Regions from separate parts of the Streptococcus sp. ELY_86 genome, predicted to be linked through region 3. Evidence: predicted binding sites of a transcription regulator. Region 3 holds the regulator's gene; each other region holds the start of a gene.
The links. Region 3 encodes NrdR, which represses ribonucleotide reductase genes. Its sites were predicted from a motif close to ACACNATATATNGTGT; they were not measured.
Positions count from the first base shown of each region.

Region 1 (9,873 bases), on a different contig from region 3:
TCATGCTATAATGGAAACAAGAAGAACGGGAGTTGTTATGGTCTTATCGAAAAAACGGGCTCGCAAGGTCTTAGAAGAAATTATTGCGCTTTATCCGGATGCCAAGCCCAGCTTAAATTTTAACAATCATTTTGAACTGCTGATTGCCGTGATTTTGTCGGCTCAAACGACGGATGCTGCTGTCAATAAGGTAACACCGGCTTTATTTGCTGCCTATCCCAAACCTGATGATTTGGCAAAGGCAGATTTAAAAGATATTGAATCTCACATTTCAAAAATCGGTCTTTACCGCAACAAGGCAAAATTTTTGAAAGACTGTTCGCAGCAGCTGATGGACAGGTATGGGGGAGAAGTGCCTCATACGAGAAAAGAGCTGGAAGGTTTATCAGGTGTCGGCAGAAAAACGGCTAATGTTGTTATGAGTGTGGGCTTTGGTTTTCCTGCTTTTGCCGTTGACACTCATGTCAGCCGTATCTGTAAGCACCATGATATCGTTAAAAAATCGGCAACACCTTTGGAAGTGGAAAAGCGTGTTACTGATGTTTTGCCGCCGGAACTGTGGCTGTCAGCCCATCAGGCCATGATTTATTTTGGACGGGAGATTTGCCATCCCAAAAATCCTGAGTGTCATAAGTATCCCCAGCTTTATGATTTTTCAGACTGCTAATTAAATAATCAGACCAAAAAAGATTGAGGCAGAGCTGCATAAGCTTCTGCCTCAATCTTTTTGTTTTTTATTTAGTATAAAGGCTTCTTACAAGTCAATCTTTATCATAATCGGCGTGTGATCCTGCCGTGCTCCTGAATCGATCATCTCAGATTTAAGGACTTTATCGGCAATGCGGTTGCTGGTCAGCCAGTAATCAATTCTCCAGCCTGAGTTGTTGATTTTGCTGGTCTTGCTGCGCTGAGCCCACCAGGAGTAAACATCAGGAATATCACCGTGCACATAGCGGAAGGTATCGGTAAAGCCCTTGGCTAATAAATTGGTAAATCCTGCCCGCTCTTCATCTGTAAAGCCCGGAGAGCGGCGGTTGCTTGAGGGATGAGCCAGGTCAATTTCCTCATGGGCAACATTGTAGTCGCCTGCGGCTAAAACAGGTTTTTGCCTATCCAATTCTGCCAGGTAATCGGCATATTTTTCATCCCAAATTTGTCTGTCTTCCAGACGTTTCAGGCCGTCGCCGGCATTAGGTGTGTACACTTGAGTTACAAAAAAGTTATCAAATTCAAGCGTAATGATTCGGCCTTCGGCGTCCATAGTTGCCGGAGCCCCGATATTGGGATAAGTAACTGTTGGATTAAGCTCTGATTTATAAAGGAACATGGTACCGGCATAACCTTTGCGTGCAGGCTCTACAGAAGAGCGCCAGGCGATATCGTAATCAGCAAAATAGCTTTTAAGAATTTCCAAGTGCTTTTTTGTCGGCCCCTTAGCAGGCAGTTTTGTTTCCTGGATAGCAATGATATCAGGCTTTTTCTCAGCTAAAGTATCGATAACCGCACGTGAAAGCAAGGCCCGGGCTGAGTCGCTGGTTAAAGCAGCATTGAGCGAGTCAATATTCCATGAAATGAGTTTCATAAGTAAGATACCAAGAACATATCCCAAATTCGGCAGACTGCGGGACTAAGCGGAAAATCAAAGCCTTTCCTGTCTGTTTTGCAGAAGCTTTCAAGAAGCTTTTTCGCCTATGTTCAATCTTTCTAATTCATTTTTTTATTATTGTATCAAAAAATAAGCTTCAGAGCGACTGAAACAGCCTGAACTGATTTTGGTCTGATGCCGGACTTTGACCAGCCCTTTAGGGCAGGTCAAAGCAGCCCGGGAAATGACATCTAATGCTTTATCACAGAAAACCGACAAGACAAAGCAGCCGTTGTTTTCTGTCAGCGATCGCCTATTCCAAGGGCGCTCATTTCTTGCTGAATCATACGGTAGACAGTCTCCCAATCCTTGGGGTTATTGATATCAAAGTCATCTGTTTGAATCCGCATTTTAGGGCTGTAATCATAGCTGTCGTACCAGTCCTTGTAGTTACTGTGCAAAAGCTGATAGTAATCCAGCAAGCCGTTATCTTTTGTCGGCTGCTCAAAGGAGCGGCCGCGCTTTTTGATATTGTTTAAAATGTGGTCAAAGCTGCCGTCTAAATAGATTAAAAGGTCCGGTGCTTTCTTGGGCAGACCCTTGATTTCTTCCATCATATTGTCCAAGAGCTCCAGATAAATCTGATATTCCTGCTGGCTGATGCTTCCCTGTAAGGTATTGATATAAGTAAACAGAGCATCCTCGTAGATGGAGCGGTCTAAAACATTATTGTCCTCATGGTAGGCGCTTTTAATGGATTTAAACCGTTTGTTTAGAAAATAAATCTGCAAAGCAAAACCGTATTTTTCAGGATCTTCATAGTACTTATCCAAAATAGGGTTGTTATCAACAGGTTCAAAAAAGGCCTGTGTTCCTAAACTTTCAGCAATACGGGATGTATAGGTTGTTTTTCCGACGCCGATCATCCCAGCTAGTATAATCACGATTGTAAAGTACCTCCAAATCAGTAAATGCTATTTTGCTGCTCAGACAGCTGATGAAATCTCAAAAGAGTATTAAAATATAACCCCACAATATATTGTACAGCAATTAATATAATAACACTACATATTGTATTTAATCAAGTCTTAAATCACAATAATTTTAAGGTTTGTTAAAATAAGGCCTGCTCAATGAGGACTCAGCCTTTCCCGTTAGATGAAAACAGCTTAAAATCGAAAAAACAATTTAAAAATTCTGATAAATTAGGCTGTAAGTATGGTAAAATAAAAGAGTAATAAATTATTAAGGAGTCTAAGATGAATCAAAATGAATGGCAACAACAGTTCCGTGCAGCAAACGGACGCGAACCCAGTCAAGAAGAATTTCAGGCAGCTTTTCAGAGAGGAGAATTTACAGTGTCCCGTCAGCAGCCAAAGAAAAAAATGAAGACCTCAACCATTGTTATCATCAGTTTAGTGTCAGTCTTTGCTGTACTGCTCTTGATTGCCGGCGGCGCTGCGGCTTATTATTACTATTCCGGCAATATAGACGGTACTTGGGAACAGGTGTCGGCTTCTTCCTACAGCACTAAAAAGGATGAGTGGATTGATGTTGACAAGGAAAACAAAAAAAGCAATATTACTTATCATCAATTTTTAGTCGTTAAAAAGAATTACCTGAAAACTTATGCTTATTATAAACTGAATTATGATATAGATTTGCCTGATAATATGGAGCAAGACAATCTTTTTCTCAATGCTCGGACAACTTACACCGGTCACATGAAACCGACACATCAGGCTAATATCTGGAAAAGAGAAATTCGGATGACGATTTCCCAAAAGGACTTTATTGATGGCTTGAACGATTATATTGACGATTATGTTCAAAATAAATATACCTCCGACAATGATCTTCAAGACATAATGAAGGACTATAAAAAAGACTTTAAGGATGAGAAAAAAGGCAAGATAACTTATCAGAAAAAAGGCAATCGCTTAACCCTCAAAGCCTATAATAACAAGGGTAAACTGAGAGAGAAAATAACTTACGCTAAGCGGACAGGCAAAGCAGCTGATAAATTACTTAAAAATTATAAAAAAATTGAAAATGAAGAACGTAAATCTTTAAAAAAGCTCAATAATTATTAAAGAGCAGTTTAAAAAGAGCGGGAAGAGCACAGTTGATTCTGCCAATTGTGCCCGTATTCCGCTCTTTTTTATTTTCAGATAAAGCCGGGGCTTCTAAGACCGTTTTTTGATTTTGAGCTTTCATAATAGGCAATTTATGCTATAATAAAGTGTTATTAAAAAGAGGTTTCATCTGCCTCGGATGAGAAAGGAAACGAACGTACAAGCAGCATTTTCAGCAGCTGAAAGCTGGATTTTTTCTGTTTTTTGAGTAAGGCTGTCTTTAGCTTGTTTTTACGTTCTTGGTATCTTAAACATGAGCGATAAAAAGCCATTTTATATCACAACACCGATTTATTACCCATCCGGCAAACTTCATATCGGTTCGGCCTATACGACTATTGCCTGCGATGTTTTAGCCCGTTATAAGCGCATGATGAACTACGATGTTTTTTATCTGACCGGTCTTGATGAGCACGGACAAAAAATTCAGCAAAAGGCTGAAGAAGCCGGCGTCACCCCTCAAGCTTATGTGGACGGTATGGCAGTAGGTGTGAAGAAGCTTTGGAAGCTCCTTGATATTTCGTATGACAAGTTTATCCGTACGACTGACGATTATCATGAAAAAGCAGTGGCTGATGTCTTTGAAAAATTGCTGGCACAGGACGATATTTACTTAGGCGAATACTCAGGCTGGTATTCTGTTTCGGATGAGGAATTTTTCACCGAAAGTCAGCTGGCAGAAGTCTTTCGCGATGAAGCCGGCAAGGTCATCGGCGGTATTGCTCCGTCTGGCCACGAGGTGGAATGGGTATCAGAAGAGTCTTATTTCCTGCGTCTGGGCAAGTATGCTGATCGTTTGGTAGACTTTTTCCATGCGCATCCTGACTTTATCCAGCCGGACGGCCGTATGAATGAAATCATTAAAAATTTCATCGAGCCTGGTCTGGAAGATTTGGCGGTGTCACGGACCTCCTTTACCTGGGGAGTTAAGGTGCCTTCAAATCCTAAACATGTTGTTTACGTTTGGATTGATGCTCTTCTCAACTATGCGACAGCCCTTGGTTACGGTCAGGAAGATCATGCTAATTTTGATAAATTCTGGAATGGTACGGTCTTTCATATGGTTGGTAAAGATATTCTGCGTTTCCATAGTATTTACTGGCCTATCATGCTCATGATGCTGGATATGAAATTGCCTGAGCGCCTTATTGCCCACGGCTGGTTTGTCATGAAAGACGGCAAAATGTCCAAATCAAAAGGCAATGTTGTCTATCCGGAAATGCTGGTAGAGCGCTACGGCCTTGATGCTCTTCGTTACTATCTCATGCGTTCTTTACCGGTCGGATCAGACGGAACTTTCACACCTGAAGATTATGTCGGCCGTATCAATTATGAATTGGCCAATGACCTTGGCAATCTCCTCAACCGTACAGTGGCTATGATCAATAAGTACTTCGATGGTGAAATTCCTGCTTATGCTGAAAATGTCACTGAATTTGATTCCGATTTAGCAGCAGTTACGGCAGAGAATCTGGCCGAATACCACAAGCAAATGAATGCTGTGGATTATCCGCGTGCGCTTGAAGCCGTTTGGAATATCATTTCCCGTACCAACAAGTATATTGATGAGACCGCTCCTTGGGTGCTGGCTAAAGATGATGCTAAGCGTGATGAATTGGCAAGTGTTATGGCACATTTGGCAGCCAGTCTGCGCGTGGTGGCTCATCTTATTCAGCCCTTCATGATGACCACTTCAAATGCGATTATGGAGCAGCTTGGCTTGGCTGATCAATTTGACCTTGAAAATTTGACTTTGGCTAATTTCCCGGAAGGTGTCAAGGTCATAGCTAAGGGAACACCTATTTTTCCGCGTCTGGACATGGAAGCAGAAATTGACTATATCAAGAAGCAAATGGATTCCGGATCTCTTCTTTCTCAAGAGGAAAATGAGTGGGATCCAAGCAAGGTTGAGCTGAAAAACGACAAGAAAACTGTTAAGTTTGACGATTTTGACAAAGTGGAAATCCGCGTTGCTGAGGTTAAGGAAGTGTCTAAGGTCGAAGGCTCTGACAAGCTCCTTAAATTCCGTTTGGATGCCGGTGACAGCGAAGACCGCCAAATTCTCTCAGGCATTGCCAAATACTATCCCAACGAGCAGGAATTAGTCGGCAAGAAAGTTCAGATTGTTGCTAACCTCAAACCGCGCAAGATGATGGGTCTGCTCAGCCAAGGTATGATTCTGTCTGCTGAACACGATGGCAGCTTGAGTGTTCTGACTGTTGATTCAAGTGTGCCTAACGGCAGTCAAATTGGTTAGAATGATTTCATTTATCAAAAAGTAACATTTTGTTATGATACTTTCCTTAGGTAGCACGGACGGTAGCGATTTCCTTCGGAATTCCATACCTAGATTTTGAGCCTAGGTCTCAAAATCTCCGAGAGGCAGAAACAGTGAGTTTCTGCCTCTTTTGCTACATCGGAAAGTATCGGGTTAGGCTTCGTTCATTTTTGTATCATCTTATAGACATACAAAGTGATGTTATTCTATGATGAAATTTTAGAGAGAATTTAGTTTTGAGAGTTTGTCTATAATCTGACATCGGCAGAAATTTTCTGCTGATTTTTTATTGTAGGCCTAGTCTTATTGCCGAAGGATTTTTAATTGTTATTATTCTAAATAAGAGTATAATAGAGATAACGAAATATTTAGAATGATTCTAAATAATTCATTCTTTAAATTAGTCAGGAGCGGTTCTAATGATAAATTTGAAAGATTATGCTAAATCAATCGTTTACGGCGGTTTGGACGGGATTATCACGACTTTTGCTGTGGTTGCCGGTGCAGTAGGAGGAAGACTTGGGACGATGACAATCATTATTTTGGGCTTTTCAAACTTACTGGCAGACGGTTTTTCCATGGCTATCGGTGATTACTTGAGTTCAACGACGGAAAAACATACGGATAATAAGCAGGCCGTTAAAAATGCTCTGGCAACCTTTCTTGCGTTTAATGGTTTTGGTCTTCTTCCTTTGCTGTCCTACCTGCTCATCAATCAAATAGAGCTGTTTCAAAACTATACTTTTGTTATTGCCTGTCTCCTTGTTGCTTTGGCTTTGGTCTTGTTAGGAATAGTTAAGGCGGCTATAACTCACCAATCAAAACGAAAAGAAGTTTTACGCACAGTGACCGTCGGGCTTATTGCAACCTTTGTTGCTTATTATGTTGGCTACTTATTGGGATTGTTGGCCTGACAGGTTTAAAAAAGTGAGATTCAATCATTTCCTAGAAATATTTGAACCTCACTTTTTTGTTGTCAAGATACAGATTTTCGGTTTGAGGCGGTAATCGCTGGGAACAGCAGTATTTTAAATGATTGTTTTTGTGTCTATCTGAAATAATGTATAATAGTAGCAGATTTACTTAGGTGAGAAAAGATTCAGTTTCAGTATCAGAATCTTTCTTACCAAGCTCATAAAACAGCTTATTTTCTGGGAATTGTTAAGCAAGCTGTGAGCTATAAATTGGAGGTAGGCATGAATGCAGAACAACTATGGAATCAGTATAAAACGCTCAACCCGGCTATCGGCAATACTATTGATGCCTGGGCTTTTGGAGCAGAACCCGATTTACTGGCGCAGTTGGTTTTGAAAGGAAGGAAAACAGCAACTGCTTCTGCCTATGATTTGTATGCAGCGGACGGTGAGCTGCTTCCTCAGGAAGGCAGTTATGATGTTATTTTGGACAGTCATGATGAGGCTATCTGCATCATTGAAGTCACCAAAGTTACAGTCGTTCCTTTCAAAGAGGTGTCAGCTGGACATGCTTTTAAAGAAGGTGAAGGCGACCGGACTCTGGCTTGGTGGCGGGATAGTCATCAGCAGCTTTTTACGCAGTGGTTTAAAGAGGCAGGGCTGACATTTACGCAAGACAGCCTGATTGTTCTTGAGGAATTCCGTTTGGTCTATGCACCCTAATTTAACAAATGATTAGAAAAGTGCTATAATAAAATGAACATTTTTGCTGTATTATTTTTTACAAAGGACATTTTATGAATAATTACGCTATTATCCTTGCTGCAGGCAAGGGCACTCGAATGAAATCAGATCTTCCCAAGGTCTTGCATAAGGTTGCGGGAATTACAATGTTAGAGCATGTTTTTCGCAGTGTTTCTGCTTTGAATCCTGCAAAGAATGTAACAATTATCGGACATAAGGCAGATCTTGTTAAAGATGTTTTGGCAGACCAGTCTGATTTTGTCATGCAGACAGAACAGCTGGGAACAGGACACGCAGTCATGATGGCCGAAGAAGAATTAGTCGGCTTGGACGGACAAACTCTTGTGATTGCCGGGGACACGCCGCTGATTACGGGAGACAGCCTGAAAAATTTGGTGGATTACCACAGAAATCATAAAAATGTGGCTACGATTTTAACGGCAGAAGCCGCTGATCCGTTTGGCTATGGCCGGATTATCCGCAATCAAAATGCGGAAGTCACTAAGATTGTTGAGCAAAAGGATGCGTCTGAGTTTGAGCAGCAGGTCAAAGAAATCAATACAGGCACTTACGTTTTTGATAATAAACGCCTTTTTGAAGCCTTAAAAGAAATCAATACGGACAATGCTCAGGGCGAATATTATCTGACAGATGTCATCAGTATCTTTAAAGCAGCCGATGAAAAAGTTGGCGCCTATAAACTTCGTGATTTCAATGAAAGTTTAGGGGTCAATGACCGTGTCGCCCTTGCTAAAGCCGAAGAAATTATGCGCCGGCGCATCAACCGTACCCACATGGTCAATGGTGTTACCTTTATCAATCCGGACAGCACCTATATTGATGCGGATGTTGCTATTGCAGCAGATGTTGTTATTGAGCCGAACGTCACGCTTAAAGGGCAGACAAAAATTTCTTCGGGAGCCGTTCTGACCAATGGCACCTATATTGTTGATTCAGTTATCGGTGAGAATGCTGTGATTACCAATTCCATGATTGAGTCTTCGCAGGTTGAGCGCAATGTTACTGTGGGGCCTTATGCTCATCTGCGGCCGGATGCTGTCTTGGAAGAAAATGTTCACGTAGGAAACTTTGTTGAGGTCAAGGCCTCAACTCTGGGCAAGGACACAAAAGCAGGGCATCTGACCTATATTGGCAATGCCGAAGTTGGTCACGATGTCAACTTTGGTGCAGGAACGATCACGGTCAATTACGACGGTCAAAACAAATACAAAACAACGATTGGCAACCATGTTTTTATTGGCAGCAATTCAACGATCATTGCTCCTGTTCAAGTAGGAGACAATGCACTGACAGCGGCCGGGTCGGCTATTCATGAGGATGTTCCGGCAGACAGCGTTGCGATTGGGCGCAGCCGTCAGGTCAATAAGGAAGGCTATGCCAAGAAAAAGCCTCACCATCCGGATAATAATTAGGAGATGTTCATGGAATTCGAAGAAAAGACCATCAAGCGTCAGGAGATTTTTGATGGCCAGATTTTTAAAGTTACGGTTGATGATGTTGAGCTGCCCAATCACTTGGGAACAGCAAAACGCGAGTTGATTTTTCATCGGGGAGCCGTTTCTGTTCTGGCTGTTACGCCGGACAATAAACTGGTTATTGTCAAGCAGTACCGCAAGGCAATTGAAAAAATCTCCTATGAAATTCCGGCGGGGAAACTTGAGATCGGTGAAAATGGTACTGAAAAAGCAGCTGCTCTGCGTGAATTGGAAGAAGAAACGGCTTATACGGGCGATTTGGAGCTGATTTATGAGTTTTATACCGCTATCGGATTTTGTAATGAAAAAATAAAACTTTATCTGGCAACAAACCTTAAAAAAGTCGCAAATCCTCGTCCGCAGGATGATGATGAGGTGATTGAACTGCTGGAATTAACTTATGACGAATGCATGGAACTGGTGGCATCAGGAGATATTGAAGATGCTAAAACCCTGATTGCTCTGCAGTATTTTGCCTTGCATTTTAATAATAAATAGAGGAAATGTTATGGGAAAACCGCTTTTAACAGATGAAATGATTGCGCGTGCTAATCACGGCGAAAAATTTGATGATAAAGAGGATTTTGATCCGGAAAAAACCATTGTCATTCAGACAGACCGAGCAGCTGTTTCTGATTATAGCAAGAGTGACATTGACAGTGACTATGATGACGATTTTGATTTTGATGAGTATGATGAAGATCCTATCATCAAGAGCCGC
Region 1 is NZ_JBZFUK010000001.1:525,630-535,502, reverse strand. It holds gene nth (endonuclease III) at 38-667, shown strand; gene AC4HAN_RS02555 (exodeoxyribonuclease III) at 755-1,582, opposite strand; gene AC4HAN_RS02550 (deoxynucleoside kinase) at 1,888-2,529, opposite strand; gene AC4HAN_RS02545 (hypothetical protein) at 2,845-3,678, shown strand; gene metG (methionine--tRNA ligase) at 3,974-5,977, shown strand; gene AC4HAN_RS02535 (VIT1/CCC1 transporter family protein) at 6,418-6,912, shown strand; gene AC4HAN_RS02530 (ASCH domain-containing protein) at 7,195-7,635, shown strand; gene glmU (bifunctional UDP-N-acetylglucosamine diphosphorylase/glucosamine-1-phosphate N-acetyltransferase GlmU) at 7,710-9,089, shown strand; gene AC4HAN_RS02520 (NUDIX hydrolase) at 9,099-9,650, shown strand; gene macP (cell wall synthase accessory phosphoprotein MacP) at 9,661-9,873, shown strand, end outside.
Region 1: a site for NrdR is predicted at 2,647-2,662, ahead of AC4HAN_RS02550 (deoxynucleoside kinase). Genes of this name have one in related genera too.

Region 2 (9,873 bases), on a different contig from region 3:
TTGATTTACCGGAACCGGAAAGTCCGAAGAAAGAAGCTACGTGTGATTCTTGATTGTCTTTTTCAAAAATTTTCAGTCCGCCGTGGCAGGCAACAAACTTATTCCGATTGGCAGTACCCCAAGCTAAGGTCAGCGTTGCTTTCTTCAATTCTCCAAAATAGTGAAGACCCAAGATAGCTGCACAGTTATGATTCGTGTCAAAGTAAACCAATCCATCCGGATAATCAGGGTGGCTCCATTCCGGATCTGAGAAGATATAAATATCCGTTTCTTCATAGCGTTTGGAATTTTTCAAACGTGCACGGTAGGTATCGTTTAACATCTGGAAGTTATTAAGCCATGAATACAGATTATTGATATCATCCTGCGGAACCATCAAATGAGCGCGGAGCATGAAGGCTTCATCAAGGCCTACAATAGCATCTGCACGGTAAAAGGTGCGGTGTCTTGCTTGGAAAATTGCTTCACGCACAATTTGCAAAATTTTAGCATCTTCTGCACTGTCTCGTCCGAAAATCCGACGTGCTTTGGCAGTCCGCCCGACAATACCGCCTGAATTTTCCAAGAGGATTTTAGCATCCCGCGGAAGACCCAAATCATCGGCGTGAGCAACTGGTGAATCTAAAACGATAGTATTGGGAGCTTTAGCGGCTAAGCGGTAAGCTTCTGCCAGCCCCTTTAACGAAACCACGTGATTTTCGTAAAAAGCAGTTTCGATGGTTGTCTTTAATGCTGAAAAATAAGGGTTATTTTTGCGCATAGACTCTTCTGAAAAATGTTGTCGTGTGACCATTATATTCCTCCTCAAAATATTATCTTTTATTATTATACCACATTTTTATGTAAACGTTATCATTTTTTTGAAAATTAAATGAAACTCAGCAAAAACTGAGTTTCATAAAGGTTTATTTGATATCAAATACAACTGATTTAATTCTAGTCATAGCTTCGATAGAGTATTTAACACCTTGTGTATTGACACCTGATTTTTTAGCACCCAAGAATGGGAAGTTATCTGTACCGCGCTGTGTCTTATTGTTGATATGAACAGTACCGACTTCAAGCTGCTCTGCAATTTTGAAAGCCATTGGATAATCATTGGTGAAAACAGCACTTTGCAAGCCAAATTCAGATTGGTTAGCAATGTGAACAGCTTCTTCAATTGAATTGACACGAATAATCGGAAGCACTGGACCAAATGGTTCTTCCCAAGCCAAACGCATGTCCGTTGTGACATTATCAAAGACTGTCGGATAAATAGTATTGCCTTCACGTTTGATGTCAGTCAGGGCTGTTGCACCGCGTTCTTTGGCATCATTGATAAGACCTTCTACATAATCAGCAGCTTTAGTATCAATCAATGGTGTGATGTCAGTGTTATCTTCCGGTAAACCAACAGTTAAGTTATTGACCCGCTCAACGATAAGCTTAGACAATTCATCAGCAACGCTGTCCATGACAAGAACGCGTTTAACAGCTGTACAACGCTGACCTGAGTAGCCAAAGGCACCGTCAACGATATTTTTAGCTGTCAGCTCAAGATCAGCATCCTCAAGCACGATAGCCGCATCTTTACCGCCAAGTTCAAGCATGATTGGACGCATACCAGCCAAACGGCCAATATTTTCACCAACCGGTGTCGAACCGGTAAAGTTGATAAAGTCAACAGCCTTATGCTCAACAATATAATCACCGATAACAGAACCGCGTCCGGTAATTGTATTAAAGACACCGGCAGGAAGTCCGGCTTCTGCAAAGGCTTCTGCCAAAAGAAGACCAGAAATTGAACCTTGCGTTGGTGGTTTAAAGGCAACAACATTTCCTGTGATAAGCGCCGGAGCAATTTTTGAACCGGCAAGATTCACTGGATAATTAAATGGCGAAATCGCTAAAACAAGTCCTACTGGCTCACGGCGAACCACGGCAATTTTTTTCTTGCTGGCAGCTTCGAAGCTTCCGCCTTCAAGGACTTCACCTTGTGTACGAACGCCTTCAGCAGCCGCAAATTCCATGATTTCTACTGTACGTGTAACCTCACCGACAGATGATTTTAGCCCTTTAGCAATTTCTTTGGAAAGGACAGAACCGATCGCTTCTGCCTTACTTTGCAAAATATCAGCTGCTTTGCGGATATAGTTAGCACGCTCCACATAAGAAAGCGCACGCCAAGCCGGAAATGCAGCTTTAGCTGAAGCATAGACATAATCTACTTCATCAGTGCTCATAGCAGGAACAGAACCAAGCTCTTCACCTGAAGCGGGAGCGTAAATTTTAATCTCATCTTGAGATAGTTTCCATTCACCGTTGACATAATTTTTATACTGTTTTGTCAAAGTATATCTCCTTTTTACTGTAATATCCTTATTTTATCACTTTTTTGATTTTTTTCAATCTTTTACTACGACAAAAGTCAGAAAATTAAGACAAAACGATTTATTTCCTTTTACTTCGCCTAATAATTTAGCCGGCCTGCGGATTTTTAAATCCTTTAAACGCAGTTAAGAGAAAAATAGAAGCCGCTTTACAAAAAAAGACCGGAAATTGCATTTCCAATCTTTTTCCTGATTAATCAAAATCAATGTATTCTTTTTCAAGTTCAAGAACTTCTTCCATGGTAGCACATTCCGTAAGAGCGCGCTGAGCCAATTCTTCCATTTTCTTGGTATCAAGCTTCTTCATGAGACTGCGCGTGCGCAGAACAGAAGTTGCACTCATTGAGAATTCATCAAGTCCGATACCGACCAAGAGTGGAACAGCCGTTTGATCGCCAGCCATTTCACCGCACATACCAGCCCATTTACCTTCAGCATGTGCCGCTTTAACAACACGGTCAACCAAGCGAAGAATTGATGGGTTATATGGTTGGTAGAGGTATGAAACTTGTTCGTTCATACGGTCAGCTGCCATCGTGTATTGGATGAGGTCATTTGTACCGATAGAGAAGAAATCAACTTCTTTGGCAAATTGATCCGCCAGCATCGCTGCTGCTGGAATTTCAATCATGATACCTACTTGAATATCATCAGAGACAGCAACACCCTCTGCTTTAAGTTTTGCTTTTTCTTCTTCAAGGATTCCTTTAGCCTTGCGGAATTCAGTAACAAGAGCCACCATCGGGAACATGATGCGCAATTGACCATGCACAGATGCACGCAGAAGAGCACGCAATTGTGTCCGGAACATTTGGTTGCCGGTTTCTGAAATCGAAATACGAAGCGCACGGAAACCAAGGAATGGGTTCATTTCTTTTGGCAAATCAAAGTAAGGAAGTTCTTTGTCTCCGCCGATGTCCATTGTACGCACTACGACCGGTTTACCGTTCATGCCTTCAAGAACAGCTTTATAAGCTTCGTATTGCTCATCTTCTGTCGGGAAGTCCTGTGAATCCATATAAAGGAACTCTGTACGGTAGAGACCAATAGCTTCAGCACCGTTGTTGTTAACGCCTTCAACATCTTTAGGTGTACCGATATTAGCAGCCAATTCAAAATGTTTGCCATCAGCAGTCACTGTTTCAGCATCTTTAAGGAGAGCCCACTCAGCTTTTTGTTTCGCATAGGCTTCGCCGGCTGCTTTAAATTCTGCCACTTGCTCATCAGTCGGATTAATAATAACCTGACCGGTGATACCGTTGACAGCAACAATGTCTCCGTTTTTAACACGTTCAGTGATGTCATTTGTTCCAAGCACCGCAGCAATTTCAAGCGTCCTTGCCATGATAGCTGAGTGGCTGGTACGGCCGCCGATATTAGTGACGAAAGCCTTAACAAAATTAGCATCCAGCTGAGCAGTGTCAGACGGAGTCAAGTCGTGCGCAATCACAATTGATTCTTCGCTGATAGTTGCCGGATTTGGCAGTTCAACACCTAAAAGATGAGCCAAAACACGCTTGGCAACGTCACGAATATCCGCCGCACGTTCCTGCATGTAGGGATTGTCTTCCATGTTTTCAAACAAGGTCACAAACATGTCTGTTACTTCTTTAAGAGCACTTTCTGCGTTAACTTGTTTTGCACGAATCGTTTCTTTGATTTGACCGATCATTTCCGGATCTGCAAGAACCATCAAATGAGCATCAAATACAGCTGCGGCTTCTTCGCCAAGGGTATCTACTGCTTTTGCACGGATAAGAGAAAGCTCGTCCTGGGAAGCTTCTAGAGCTGCATCCAAACGAGCTTCTTCGGCCTTTGTATCTTCGACAGTAACTGTCTCAAAGGACAAATCCGGCTGGACAAGCAGATATGCCTTAGCAACGGCAACACCGTCAGATGCTGCAATTCCTTTAAGCATTTCTGTCATATCTTTATGCCAATCCTTCTTTAGTCATAGTTTCATCAATAGCTGCAATTGCATCATCAGCATCTGCACCTTCGGCAGTGATTGTAACATCTGCACCTTGACCAACACCAAGGCTCATAACACCCATGATTGATTTAAGGTTTACAGCTTTTCCTTTGTAGTCAAGTGTAATATCTGAAGCAAATTTGCTTGCTGTTTGCACAAGCAAAGTAGCTGGGCGCGCATGAATTCCTGTTTCTGCAACAATGTGAAAATCTTTTGAAGCCATAGTATGGTTCTCCTTTTAATATGTGTTTTTTTGAATTATCCTGATGATAACCCTTACAATTCTAGATTATAGCATATTGAAATTCGATTTTCAAGAACTAAAGTCCAAATTGGAAGAATAATGCAAATCATTTTCAATAATTTACAGTGCTTTTTATAAGGCTCTCCTGCCGGCCAAGCAAGCGTTGGAAATACTGTGCACACCTCCTTTGAAAAATACTGTACAACCCTCAGTCAGGAAAAATGAAATAATGACAAATGTCACGAAATCTCCCTATTGGCATCTCAAAAACTGACAATCAGACCCAGGCCTGTCCCTTTGCTTAGACCAAATCAAAAAGAAACAGCAGCTGCGCTATTTCTTTTTGACTCTGTCTTTAAATGACGCTGCCTGCTTACGGACTTCTGTGACAAACGGAGCATCAATTTCCTTAAATTTACTGTAGTTCCTTAAAAGACGGCGCTGATTGAATCGGAAAGGCCGAATGCTTTTAGCATGTAAAAAGTCATCCAGATGTAGGCGAAATTCTGCTAAGCGCTGGCTGATAAGCTCGGCCTGCTCCGCTAAATCATCGACTTCCTGCCTGACAGATTCTCTGATACGTTCTTGCTCTGCTCGGATATATTCCTCGAGAGCAAGCGCAGCCTCGTGAAATTTAACAGTATCCCTGACCGTCCAGATAAAGTCAAGCATCATCACAAAAACAATCACACCTGCCCACCAGTCGTCCAGTCTGAGGATAAGTGCCATGACACTTGGCTGAATCCAGCGAACAAGAACGACGATGCCCAGTCCCCAAAAAAGTGAAATAAGCGGTGCAATTCTTCCTTTTATATTACCAAATTCCTGACTGTAGTCCCACAATTTCATGTGAAAGAAGGTTTCTAAAAACCAGCCGGCAAAGTATTCAAAAGCTGTTGCAATCACGATGCCGCTCAAAAAGAGCCCAAGAAGATTGTCCTGAAAAGGGTCGGTAAAAATCAAAACAGTCGTCACTGCAAAACCATAGACCGGACAGTAAGGTCCGAACAAAAAACCGCGGTAATCAAACTGTCTGTCCTGAATAGAGCAGTAAACGGTCTCCCACAGCCAGCCTATAAATGAATAAACAAAGAAAAGATAGATAAGATCCGAAAGTGAATAGGGCATAAACAGCCGCCTTTCCTGATATATAGTTATATTATATCTCTTTTCAGCCATAGATACCAAACAGGATTAAAAGAAGAAATACAGGTCTGGATTATTATTCATAGATCACAGCGGCAGCTAAAAACTGCTGGACTGACTCCAAAAATCAAGCAGAAAATCTGACAGCTGGATGCCGTTTCAGTTCGTCAGTCATTTTTCTTATAGGTTTTCCATCAGCACTTTGGTAAATTCACTGGTTGAATAAGACGGTGCTTCTCCTGCCAGATCAGCTGTAAAACAGCCGGCAGCAAAAGTTTTTTCAATAGCTGCTTTTATCAGTTCAGCCGCTTCTTTCCAGCCTATATACTCAAACAGCATGCAGCCCGACAGGAGCAGTGAACAAGGATTGGCCTTATTTTGTCCTGCTATATCCGGAGCAGTACCGTGCGTTGCCTCAAAAACAGCATGCCCCGTTTGATAATTAATATTAGCTCCGGGTGAAATACCGATGCCGCCGACCTGTGCTGCCAAAGCATCGCTGGCATAGTCACCATTGAGATTGGTCAGAGCAACTACGTCAAAACGTTCAGGATTGAGAAGAATCTGCTGCAGGAAATTATCGGCAATGATGTCATCAACCACCAGTCGGCTCTTTTCAAGTTCAGCAGCATACTCCTCTTGAGCCAGTTCATAACCCCACTTTCTAAAGCCTCCTTCTGTAAATTTTTGAATGTTTCCCTTGTGTACTAATGTGACCTTCCTAAGCCCCTTAGCCAGAGCATAGTCAATAGCTGATCGAATCAGACGTTTGCTGCCTTCAATAGAAATCGGCTTGATACCGATACTGCTGCTCTCAGGAAAACGGATTTTTTGAACCTGCATCTGTGTCTGCAAAAACTCAATGACCTTTTGAACCTGACTGCTGCCGGCCTCCCATTCAATCCCTGCATAAATATCCTCCGTATTTTCACGAAAGATAGTGATGTCTGTTTTCTCTGGGTGCTTAAGCGGACTGGGAACACCTTGGAAATAGCGGACAGGGCGGACACAGGCAAAAAGATCCAGTTCCTGACGCAAAGCAACATTTAGTGATCGGATACCGCTGCCAACCGGTGTTTCCAAAGGGCCTTTTATAGCAAGCAGGTGACTTTTGATAACTTCCAAGCTGGCATCTGGCAGCCAGACGCCGCTTTGGCTGAAGGCTTTTTTTCCGGCTAAGACTTCCAGCCATTCGATTTGTCTCTTACCTTTATAGGCTTTTTCAACCGCCCGGTCAAATACGGGCTGTGCGTTCTTCCAGATATCCTGCCCGACACCGTCTCCTTCAATATAAGGAATAACAGGACAGTCAGGAACGTGTAATTTCCCGTTTTTAAATGTTACTTTTTCTGCCATTGGTTAATCTCCGTTTTATTTCTTAAGAACAGCCACTGAAAGTACCGCCAATTTGAAGAACAGCATCACGCATAGCAGCCAAACCGACGGCTGTTGGAACACCTGCAGATTTTTGAAAATCATAATGGCTGACTTGCTGATCCAAAGGAAAAACTGATGCGTCAGTAGCCTTGTGGAGCTTTTTTTAGCTTATTTAATGAAAATTATACAATTTTCTGGACCATCGGACAAATATGGACCTGCATTCTGTGCTGTACTGGCAGTCTTTGGTCTATTGAAGGCAGGCACAGCCCAAAAACACTATATCTTGTGGAACTTCTAAGATAGCTATACTATATTTTGTGTTTTTTCAAGCAAATTTTCTTGCTTTTTTTCCTGAATTTAGATATCCTAGTAAAGCAACTTGTAAAAAAATCTAAATTTTAGGAGAAGAAAATGGCCAAAATAACTGTTTTTTCAAAAAATAACTGCATGCAATGCAAAATGACCAAGAAGTTCCTGGAACAGCACGATGTTGCTTTTGAAGAAATCAATATCGATGAACAGCCGGACAAAATTGACTATGTAAAAAGCTTAGGCTTTACTGCTGCTCCTGTCATTGAAGCAGGTGACACAGTCTTTTCAGGTTTTCAGCCTGCCAAATTAAAAGCCCTTATTTAAATTTAAGGATTTTAAACAACTAAGGCCGGCTGCTTTAAAAACACAGCTCTGCCCTTATCCAAAGAAAACATGATGAAATTAGTAAGGAATAGGAACTTATAGATGAGTCTCAAAAATCTCGGCGATGTCTCTTACTTCCGCCTCAACAATGAAATTAACCGTCCCGTCAACGGGCAGATTCCGCTGCATAAGGACAAAGAAGCCCTGAATGCTTTCTTTGCTGAAAATGTACGCCCGAATACCAAAGCTTTTGACAGTATTACGGATAAGATTCGTTTTCTGATTGACAATGACTATATTGAATCAGCTTTTATTGCCAAATACAAACCTGAATTTATCGAAAAGCTTTCCCGGTCTCTTTATGATTATGATTTCCATTTTAAATCATTTATGGCGGCCTATAAATTCTACCAGCAATACGCTCTTAAAACCAATGACGGCGAAGCTTATCTTGAAAATATTGAAGACCGTGTTCTCTTCAATGCTCTTTACTTTGCTGACGGCAATGAAGAACTGGCAAAAGATCTGGCCATGGAAATGATTGCTCAGCGCTATCAGCCTGCGACACCAAGCTTTCTTAATGCCGGCCGCAGCCGCCGAGGCGAATTGGTTTCGTGTTTCCTTATTCAGGTGACCGATGACATGAATTCTATCGGCCGCTCTATCAACTCTGCTCTGCAGTTATCCCGTATCGGGGGCGGTGTGGGAATTTCCCTCAGCAATCTGCGCGAAGCCGGAGCTCCTATCAAGGGCTTTGACGGTGCAGCCTCAGGAGTTGTTCCTGTCATGAAGCTTTTTGAAGACAGCTTTTCTTACTCCAACCAATTGGGTCAGCGCCAAGGTGCGGGGGTTGTTTACCTCAATGTCTTTCACCCGGATATCATCGCCTTTCTTTCTACTAAAAAAGAAAATGCCGATGAAAAGGTTCGTGTCAAAACTTTATCTTTGGGTGTTGTCATCCCGGATAAGTTTTATGAATTGGCCCGCAAGAATCAAGACATGTATCTCTTTAGCCCCTATTCTGTCGAACGTGAGTACGGCATTCCTTTTAATTATATAGATATTACGGAAAAATATGACGAATTGGCGGCCAATCCTAATATTATCAAAACCAAGATTCGTGCCCGCGATTTGGAAACGGAAATCTCCAAACTGCAGCAGGAATCAGGCTACCCTTATGTTGTCAATGTCGATACTGCCAACCGTGCCAACCCGATTGACGGCAAAATTGTCATGTCCAATCTCTGTTCGGAAATTCTGCAGGTACAAACACCGAGTGAAATCAACGATGCTCAGGAATTTGTTAAAATGGGAACCGATATTTCATGTAATCTTGGTTCAACAAATGTTGTCAATATGATGACTTCCCCTGACTTTGGCCGCTCCATCAAAGCCATGACACGCGCACTGACCTTTGTGACAGATTCATCAAGCATTGAAGCTGTTCCAACTATCAAGCACGGCAACGCTCAGGCTCACACGTTCGGGCTCGGTGCCATGGGACTGCACTCCTACTTGGCACAGCATCACATTGAGTACGGCAGTCCGGAATCTATTGAATTTACCAATATCTATTTTATGCTTATGAATTACTGGACCTTGGTGGAATCCAATAATATTGCCCGTGAACGCAAGGAATCCTTTGTCGGTTTTGAAAAGTCAAAATACGCTGACGGCTCTTATTTTGATAAGTATGTCACTGGCCAGTTCGTTCCAAAATCCGACCTTGTTAAGGAACTGTTTAAAGATCACTTCATTCCTCAGGCTGCTGACTGGCAGGCTCTGCGTCAGGCTGTTATGACAGATGGGCTTTACCATCAAAATCGCTTAGCGGTGGCTCCAAATGGATCGATTTCTTATATCAATGATGTGTCTGCTTCAATTCACCCTATCACGCAGCGTATTGAAGAGCGTCAGGAAAAGAAAATCGGTAAAATTTACTATCCGGCAGCCGGTTTATCAACGGATACGATTCCTTATTACACCTCAGCCTATGATATGGATATGCGAAAAGTTATTGATGTCTATGCTGCTGCAACTGAACATGTCGATCAAGGCTTATCGCTTACGCTCTTTATGCGCAGCGATATTCCTCAAGGGCTCTATGAATGGAAAACAGAAAG
Region 2 is NZ_JBZFUK010000002.1:344,214-354,086, forward strand. It holds gene AC4HAN_RS04595 (phosphoenolpyruvate carboxykinase (ATP)) at 1-793, opposite strand, end outside; gene AC4HAN_RS04600 (NADP-dependent glyceraldehyde-3-phosphate dehydrogenase) at 906-2,333, opposite strand; gene ptsP (phosphoenolpyruvate--protein phosphotransferase) at 2,566-4,299, opposite strand; gene AC4HAN_RS04610 (phosphocarrier protein HPr) at 4,304-4,567, opposite strand; gene AC4HAN_RS04615 (putative ABC transporter permease) at 4,922-5,716, opposite strand; gene icd (NADP-dependent isocitrate dehydrogenase) at 5,915-7,090, opposite strand; gene AC4HAN_RS04625 (hypothetical protein) at 7,113-7,235, opposite strand; gene AC4HAN_RS04630 (redoxin NrdH) at 7,526-7,750, shown strand; gene nrdE (class 1b ribonucleoside-diphosphate reductase subunit alpha) at 7,853-9,873, shown strand, end outside.
Region 2: a site for NrdR is predicted at 7,388-7,403, ahead of AC4HAN_RS04630 (redoxin NrdH). Genes of this name have one in related genera too.

Region 3 (9,873 bases):
TGACTCAAATATTTTTGAATAGCTTGATACATCATAATCTCTTTTCTCTATCCATGAGACTAGACACTTGCCAAAGAGATAGCCCTTACTTACGTTTTCGGGCAATCAAACGGATAGGAGTGCCTTCAAACACAAAGGCTTCGCGGATTTGATTTTCTAAGAAACGCAGATATGAAAAATGCATCAGCTCTTCTTCATTGACAAAAATAATAAAGGTCGGCGGTTTGACAGAGACCTGTGTCGCATAGAATATTTTAAGCCGGCGGCCTTTATCAGTCGGTGTTGGATTAACGGCAACGGCATCCATGATAACATCATTGAGCACTGCTGACGGAATACGCATATTTTGGCTCTGGCTGATTTGTTTAATCATCTCCGGCAGCTTATTAAGACGCTGTTTGGTTAGAGCAGAGACAAAGACAATCGGTGCATAAGTGATATATTGGAAACTGTCTCTCAGATCAAGCTCCCACTGGGCAACTGTATGGTTGTCTTTTTTTATGGTATCCCACTTATTGACAACAAGAATGATGCCCTTGCCGGCTTCATGAGCAAAACCTGCAATGCGTTTGTCATACTCCCGAATTCCTTCTTCTGCATTGATAACCATAAGGACAATATCAGAACGGTCAATGGCACGCATGGCACGCATGACGGAGTACTTTTCAGTGTTTTCGTAAACCTTGCCGGATTTTCGCATACCGGCAGTATCGATCATGATAAATTCCTGACCCTCACTGTCTGTAAAATGCGTATCAACAGCATCACGCGTTGTTCCTGCAACGGGACTTGCAATCACGCGCTCTTCCCCCAAAATAGCGTTAATTAGGCTGGACTTGCCAACATTGGGACGGCCGATTAAACTGAATTTTATCACATCAGGATTGTCTTCTTCGAGTTTTGTCGGAAGATTTTGCACAATCGCATCGAGCACATCTCCAGTACCCAGTCCGTGCACAGATGAAACAGGATAGGGATCTCCCAGACCAAGTGAATAAAAATCATAAATGTCATTGCGCATTTCAGGATTGTCAACCTTATTGACAGCAAGAATAACCGGCTTTTGGGTACGGTAGAGAATTCTTGCGACATATTCATCAGCATCTGTAATGCCTTCTCTGCCGGATACCACAAAGACAATGACATCAGCCTCTGTCATAGCGATATCAGCCTGGTGCTTGATTTGTTCCATAAAGGGGGCATCAACATCATCAATACCGCCTGTATCAATCAAAGAAAACTTGCGGTTGAGCCACTCGGCACTGGCATAGATGCGGTCCCTTGTCACGCCTTCAACATCTTCAACGATGGAAATGCGTTCCCCGGCTATACGGTTAAAAAGCGTTGATTTGCCGACATTGGGACGGCCGACAATCGCTACGGTTGGTAAAGCCATTACTGCTCCTTCTTATCTTCTGTTTTCACCTTCTAGGTGAATTTCTTTTGCTAAATAGCGGATCCGCTCCATGACACGCTTAGCCTGCCAGGTTTCGTCACTGCCGCGGATATTGGCTAATTTAGCCTCTAAATCTTTAAAACTGTAGTTAGAGGTAAAAAAGGTAGGCAGCTCCTCTAACATGCGGTACTGCAAAATAACCTGCAAAACTTCATCCCGAATCCAGGAAGTGCTTTGTTCGGCACCGATATCATCCAAGATTAAGACTTCAGCTTTCTTGACAGCATCAATCTCGTCTTTAACAGTTCCTGTATTGATGGCATTTTTCACGTCAATAGTAAAACTTGGAAAATGCAGCAGGGTAGTCGCTGCGCCCTTTTGCTCAGAGAGTTCATGAGCCATGGCCGCCATCAGATAAGACTTACCAATCCCCATGTCTCCATAAAGATAGAGTCCTTTTTGGTCGGGACTGGGATAATTTTCAACAAAATCAGCAACCATCTTAAAAACATCTAACCGTTTGACATCATCGAGACTGATATCATCAAAAGAGATGTTTTTATAAGATCTTGGAAGGCTGACCACATTGATTCGTTCTGAAACCGCCTGCTTCTTCTGAGACTCTTTGAGCTCCTTGGTTTCCAAATAAGAAACATCAGCATAGCCTTCATTCATGGTCAGAATCGGCTGATAGCCCTTGGCCACGTAGTTCTCATCGTGATTTTTAAAGCGCTCGCGCTCCAAAAGGTACTGATTGAACTTAGGAAGACTAAGCTTAATCTGCTCCTGACTCAGATGGTGAGCACTGATAAAATCAGCAATATCTTGGTCTGACAAAATAGTCTGCATCATTTTTTCAGTATCATAGTGCTTTTTAGTATTCTTTTTAGCCAGTGTTTGCCCAATCTTTTCCATCTACTCACCATCCTTTCTCAATCTGGCAAGCGTCTGACGCTTAATTTCGTCCAGGCGCGCCTGCTCATCTGCTGTTGTTTCATTTTTATAATCCTGATTGCTCCACTCGGGGACATTACTCTTTGGTTTAGTTTTTCCCTGGTTTTGCTTCGTCCTGCGTTCAGAAAAAGCACGCATCTTCTCAACAGCCTGCTCTGCAGAAGCAACTTTTTGATAGGCAAAATCGTTGGCAATTTTCATCAGATAACGCTTGTTGAGGTTGGCTGAGTTGGTCTTAGATACAGTATATAAAACCATAACATTGATGACCTCATCTAAAAAACTCATTTCAGCCAAATCAGCCAGCAGTTTTCTCTCATCTGCAGTAATCGCTGCGTGCCGCGCCTTCTTGATCTTAGCCAGAAAAACCTCAGGCCGGTCAGACTTAGCTTCATGAATAACAACCTGCTCTTCCTTGGAAAATTGGCTGAGCGTGTCGTCGTGCTTAGCCTGTTCTTTTTTCAGCCGCATGCGCCTGGTCGAAATCTTATGCTGACTGGCTGTCTCTTTTGCCAAAAGATAGGTTTCATACCACGTTAATTTGTACTTTTCAGAAATCACATATAAGGCAACCGCATCTGTCCGTTCATCAGCAAACTGCAGGCCGTCTCTAGCCATCAAATGCTTAAAACTCTCTAAGTCAAAGTCTGTTTTGCTTTTAACTGCTTCCTGCGGCCGAGGCTGCTCTTCTGTATAGCCGAAAACATCAGAAAACCGTTTGGACAGATTGCTGGCTTCCTTAGGAACTTCCAGTTCCAAATGCTCCAAAGCAACCTGACCGATTTTTTGTTCCAAGAGGTTGCGATAAACGGCATTCCTGCAAAAAGCTTCAGCTGTCAAAGGCGCCTGCAATTTTACATAATAAAAGCCGTCTTTCTCATAAAAAGCCAAAAGATCCATGGCCGTCAAAAGAGACAGGGATTCTTCAAAACGAGTCATACCAAATTGTGTATGGTTAAGAATTTCACTGAATTTGTGCCTTTTCTCACCATTATCAAAAAAACTGGCGAAATACTGATAAAGAGCGGCAGCGTCACTGCCGATAATGGGCAAATAAAAGCGCATGAGGCTGACCGTATCAGGCAGGAGATAGTTCTGCCTGACATAGAGAAATTCATCAATCGGTTTCATCTAACTTACTCTTTTTCTTACTTCTGACACGGTTGGTAATTTGCTGCAGGAGTGCTTCGATTTCATCGACATCCTTAAAGCTGCGGTAGACACTGGCAAAGCGAACGTAAGTAATCTCATCAAGCTCAGCCAGCTCATCCATGACCAGATTTCCGATGACAACGCTGGAAACTTCGCTGTCATAATCGCTGCGGATTTTTTGCTCAATATCATTGACAACTTTTTCAATAGCACTGCTGGAGACAGGACGTTTCTGAGCACTGCGGATAATACCATTGAAAATTTTATCACGGGAAAATTGCTCTCTGGTTCCATCCTTTTTGACCACTAAAAGCGGCAGTTCTTCAATTCTTTCAAAGGTTGTAAAACGTGTATGGCAATTTTCACATTCTCGGCGGCGTCTGATTGTGTTGCCTTCCTCAGCTTGACGGCTGTCAACAACACTGGATTTTAAATAATTACATTTAGGACAGCGCATGAAAACACCTCACTTCTTGATTCAGGTTAGTACTTTATTTTACCATATTTTGGTCTGGAACAAAAGTAAGCAGCAGCCAAATGAATCCTGTATGCCTGCCAGCGGCAATGTTTTTTGTTCAGCACACCTCCGCACAAAAACAAAGGGCAGAAATTTCTTTCTCCCCTTTGCTTTAATCTATTTTTCGCGGATGACATAGCCCATGCCGCGGACAGTCTGAATATAGCTTTCTTTTCCGGAAACATCGATTTTACCGCGCAGGTAACGAATATAGACATCAACGACATTTGTTTCAGCCTCTTGATCATATTTCCAGACCCGATCCAAAAGTTCTTCTCGGGTCATAACCTGATTGAGGTTTTCCATAAGAGCACTGAGCAGATCAAATTCTCGCTTGGTTAAAGGTATGGTTTCACCATTTCGAATGGCAGCCCGATTGTGTACATCCAGCTGCAGATCACGGTAGGCACTGTCTTTCTTTACGGAATGCTTGGCTCTTTCAATATCCTGGCGGCGGAAAATCGCACGAACCCGAGCCAGTAATTCTTCAATAGCAAAAGGTTTTACAACATAGCCATCTGCGCCGCGGTCCAAGCCGGTGACAATATCCATAGTAGAATCACGGGCAGTAATCATTATAATATAAGTTGTTTTTTCCAGCTGCAGCCGGCGCGTTACTTCATAGCCGTCCATCTTCGGCAGCATCAAATCAAGAAGGATCAAGTCAAAGTCTCTTTCAAGAGCCCTGTCTAAGCCGGAACGTCCGTCATGTTCCACGTCAACTTCATACCCCTCATGCTGCAGTTCCAGAGAAACAAATTTTGCCAGATTTTTTTCGTCTTCAATAATTAAAATACTTTTAGCCATATACCCCTCTGCTTATTATTCTAATATAGTTTTCTAATATTATTCCAATAAAATAAAGTTTTTATAATTAAACTATAAAGTCTGGGCAACAAACTTATTACAGTTCTATAAGGTCATTATTTTTTTATTATGATGACGGATAATCCCTTTATTATCAAGGAAAAAAGAACTTCATCAAATCCCTTTTTAAAATTTTATTTTTTAAAATAATCCACCAGTTTTTTCATTATACTATTTCTATTTTCTTTTTTCAATGGCTGTTCTTAATTTTTCTCAGTCAATTTCTAAGAAAAAAATTTGAGTTATTCAACAACTTGAAACCTTGAACCTGTTTCCTGACATCCGGCAGCAGAAAAAAATTATTCTTCGTCAAATAATCCATCCAAAGCCGCAAAAGGACTCTCTTTTTCCTTTTTTTCTTTCTGCAGATTTTGGTAATCTTCCTCACTGAGGAGAGTCCAATCCTGTCCTGAAGGCAGATTCTGATTTTGCTTTTCTTCTTCAGTAAGAATTTTCAAAGGAATATTGAGTAAGATATTATCAATAGCACTTTCTTCCAAATCAATGGTTCCATCTTCCAAAATTAAGACAAGATCCTCATCTACCAGATCTTTCTTATCTTCTAAGCGGCTGTTTTCTACAAAGACTTCATTGATAAAGAGTGTTTTTGCTTGTTTCACTGTTTCTAAAGAACGGCTGGAAGGCAGGCTGATTGTGTAGCTCAGCTCATAATTTAACAGATACAGCCCATCATCATAGCTGACTCTTCCCTTGGCAAAAACGTCTTCAAGCGCTAAAACATCGGGGTTTCTTTCCTTTACAGCTCCTTCAACAGACAGCTCCTCTTCAAACGCCAGGCCTTCCGGCTGCTTTTTTATATCACTAATCGTAAACATTGTTGATTTCCTCCTGTGATGTTTAAATTGTTAACATTATATCAATAATCTACTGACTTGTCCCTCAATTCCTGTTTAAACTGCAGCATTTAAAAAGAGCAGAAACCAATCACCCGCATTAAAGGAATCGATTGCTTTTTTCTGCTCTTGTGTTTTAAAATGAACTGATTCTTAAAAACTTTCAGGAATGATTCTTTTGTTTAAGTCCTTAATTTCTGATTTTTAAAGTATCTTTCTTTGCTACATTTGTTCCAAACGTTTAATACGGTCCGCAAGGGGCGGATGGGTATAAAACAGATGCTGCATACTGGATTTTTTCTGCGGATCGTTGATATAGAGCGCAGCGCTGGCATCATCAACAGGATGGGCCATGGGCTGAGACTGCTCTAACTTGTGCAGAGCCTTAATCATTCCTTGCGGATTGCGGGTTAATTCAACTGAACTGGCATCAGCCAAATACTCACGCTGGCGGGAAATAGCCAGCTGAACTAAACTAGCTGCCAAAGGCGCCAAGACAATCGCTAAAATGGAAAAGACCAGCAAAATAATCTGCACATAACCGCCGCCTTCATTATTATTTGATCTGCGGTTTCTGCCGCCGCCAAACCACATCATACGCCCGCCGATGCTGGAAATAAGGGTTACGGCACTGGCAAGAGCAACGGCAATCGTTGAAATTCTGATATCGTAATTGCGAATATGGCTGACCTCATGCCCGATAACACCTTCTAATTCCTCCCGGTTCATAACAGCTAAAAGACCTGTCGTTGCAGCAACAGCAGCATTCTTAGGACTGGATCCGGTCGCAAAGGCATTAAGCGAAGGGTCATCAACCACATAGACACGCGGCATGGGAATCTGAGCTACCATAGCCATATCTTCTACAATATGATAGTAATCCGGCATTTCATCTGCTGTCACTTCTCTGGCATTATTCATAGCCATTACGACATTAGTTGATTGAAAAATCATACTGAAAGCATAGATGAAGCCGATGATTAAAGCAATGATGACACCGCCTGTCAAACTATCCAGCCAAAGATAGCCGACCGCAGCACCGATAACCGCTAAAAGCAGAAAGAAGACAACCAGCAAAATGATTGTCTTTCTTTTATTACTGGCTATTTGATCAAACAGCATAGCAATCTCCTAAGTCATATTGCCAAAATCAACTTTTGGCACAGACTTTTCTTCCTCAGGTGTTTCCAAAAACTCGCTGGCTTTAAAGCCAAACAGTCCTGCAATCAGGTTGCTCGGGAAAGTTTCCAATTTGACATTGTAGTTAGCAGTTGTTGAATTAAAGAGCTGACGCGAATAAGAGATCTTGTTTTCCGTATTGGTCAGTTCATCTTGAAGCTTCATAAAGTTTTGATTAGCCTTAAGATCCGGATAATTTTCAGCAACCGCTAAAATGCTGGCCATTTGTTTCCCAAGAGCGTCACTGGCCTGCATAGCTTCATTAGGCGTGTTGGCATCTGCCACTTGACGGCGGAGCTCTGTAACCTTTTCAAGGGTGCTTTGTTCATAATTGGCATAGCCCTTGACCGTTTCCAGCAAATTAGGAATAAGGTCATTTCTGCGCTTCAGCTGCACATCAATCTGACTCCAAGCCTCCTGTGTCTGCATACGGCTTCTGATCAAAGCATTATAGCTTACAATTACCCAAACAATAAGCAAGGCAATAATAATTAAAACAATCCAAATAAGCATGTTAGTTCTCCTTAAAAATTCCTGTTTCCATTATATCAGAAAAAGAAGAATTATGTTAGAATAAATGGAGATAAAAGGAGAAAGCATGACCCCCGAAGAATTTTACCAAGCATTGGCTGAGCACCGCATTAATCTGTCTGATCATCAAAAAAAGCAGTTTGCTTCTTATTTCAAACTGCTGGTCGAATGGAACACAAAGATCAATCTCACAGCCATCACTCAGGAAAATGATGTCTACCTCAAGCACTTTTACGATTCTATTGCACCTATTTTAGAAGGCTGCATCAAAAATGAGCCGCTGAAACTTTTAGACATAGGAGCCGGAGCCGGCTTTCCAAGTCTTCCTATGAAGATTATTTATCCCGAACTTGACGTTACAATCATTGATTCCTTGAATAAGCGTATCAACTTTCTGCAGGCTTTAGCTGAGGAGCTGGAGCTGACTGATGTTCATTTTTATCATGGCAGAGCTGAGGACTTGGGTCAAGACAAGGCCTTTCGGGCTCAGTTTGACCTGGTTACGGCCCGCGCTGTCGCCCGAATGCAGGTATTAGCCGAGCTGACGGTTCCTTTTTTAAAGGTTGGCGGTCAGCTTGTGGCACTGAAAGCCAGCGCTGCTGATGAGGAGATTGCCGCCGCTCAGAAGTCGCTGAAAGTGCTGTTTAGTCAGGTTTCAGGGAGTTATCACTATCAGCTTCCTAACGGAGACGAGCGCAATATTACCTTAGTAACAAAGAAAAAAGAAACGCCCAATAAATACCCGCGCAAAGCCGGTATTCCCAACAAAAAACCTCTATAAAAAACGAAAAACTGTCATCCGACACCGCAGCAAGAAGCCGCATCGGACAGCAGTTTTTTTGTTTTAATTAACTCTCTTTAGCTTTATTTCATCTCCAAGGATTGTAAAAGCGGCCTTCGTTCAAACGGAACAGCCAAAAACTAATCAATAAGATGAAACAAGCTAAGCCGATTGCTAAGATATCATTTTTTCTAAAAGGCTGATAGGTATACCAGGTTCTTTTTTTATTTTTGCCAAACCGCCGTAGCTCCATTGCCGTTGAAACGGTATCAATCCGATCTAAAGAACTGAAAATTAAAGGAACGATAATTTGCAGATTACCCTTGATCCGGCTGAGCAGGTTTGCCTTTTGAGACAGCTCCAAACCGCGGGCTTCCTGTGATGTCCGAATCATGTAGAATTCTTCCTGAACATCCGGAATATACCGTAAGGTCAGGCTGACAGCATAGGCCACCTTATAAGGAACGCCGATTTGATTAAGGCTGGCAGCAAACTGACTGGGATGGGTAGTCATCAAAAAAAGTATTGCCAAAGGGACCGTGCAGAAATACTTGAGAACCAGATTTAAGAGGTAAAACATTTCCTGCCAGCTCAGGTAAAACCGCCCCCTTCCTGCCCATAACAGTGTTTTGGCACCGTAGATTTTCTCACCGTAGTCAGGCGCAAAAAGATAAACCATGACCACGTTCAAAACGGCAAAAACCGTCACAAACTTCATGACAAAGGAAATATCCCGCCAATGAATCCCTGCTGATTTGAACAAACAAACCGACATTAAACCGACGGCTAAAATCAAGCGGGTATCATAGGTCGTCATGCAGGCAATAGAAACAAGGAGAAAAAAGAGGAGTTTGCTGGCGCCTGACAAATCATAGAGAAGTCCTTCACCATCATGATAACCAATCAAATGCTTATTCATCCGATCCTCCTTGATGCTCAATATAATAACGAGTCAGTGAAATAGGGTCACAGCCTAACTTTTCAGCCAAATCAAAGAGGCTGGTTTGCTTCAAATTGGCAGCCGCCAGTAATTCTGGCCGGCTGAAGAGATCGACAGGACTTTGATCTGCCAAAATCTGCCCTCGGCTAATGACAAGTACCCGGTCTGAGTATTCCAGCACCAGCTGCATGTCGTGCGTAATCATAATAATGGTATGCCCCAGAGCATTCAGCTCATCCAAAAAGGCCATCATTTCGGTGTAGTGTCTCTTATCCTGCCCTGCTGTAGGTTCATCCAATAAGATAATTTCCGGATTTAAAACTAAAATTGATGCAATCGTGACACGCTTTTTCTGCCCAAATGACAAAGCAGAGATGGGCCAATTGCGAAATGCATACAGACCGCAGGTTTTTAGAACGGTAAAAACCTTTTCTTTGATTTGCGCTTCATCAAAACCGCGAAGACGCAGACCCAGAGCCACCTCGTCAAAAATCATGGTCTGGCTGATCATCTGATTGGGATTCTGCAAAACATAGCCGATCCGCTCAGACCGCTCTTTAATGGAATCAAAAGAGATGTCTTTCCCTTGATAGTAAATCTGGCCGCTGGCAGTTATAAATTGACAGAGTGCCTTAGCCAGAGTAGATTTGCCCGCACCGTTTTTGCCGACAATGGCAATGCGCTCCCCTTTATTAATCTGAA
Region 3 is NZ_JBZFUK010000005.1:57,770-67,642, reverse strand. It holds gene AC4HAN_RS07815 (HI_0552 family protein) at 1-32, opposite strand, end outside; gene der (ribosome biogenesis GTPase Der) at 86-1,396, opposite strand; gene dnaI (primosomal protein DnaI) at 1,409-2,311, opposite strand; gene AC4HAN_RS07800 (DnaD domain protein) at 2,312-3,481, opposite strand; gene nrdR (transcriptional regulator NrdR) at 3,468-3,959, opposite strand; gene AC4HAN_RS07790 (response regulator transcription factor) at 4,137-4,826, opposite strand; gene AC4HAN_RS07785 (YceD family protein) at 5,186-5,722, opposite strand; gene htpX (zinc metalloprotease HtpX) at 5,963-6,862, opposite strand; gene AC4HAN_RS07775 (LemA family protein) at 6,872-7,432, opposite strand; gene rsmG (16S rRNA (guanine(527)-N(7))-methyltransferase RsmG) at 7,518-8,231, shown strand; gene AC4HAN_RS07765 (energy-coupling factor transporter transmembrane component T family protein) at 8,320-9,150, opposite strand; gene AC4HAN_RS07760 (ABC transporter ATP-binding protein) at 9,143-9,873, opposite strand, start outside.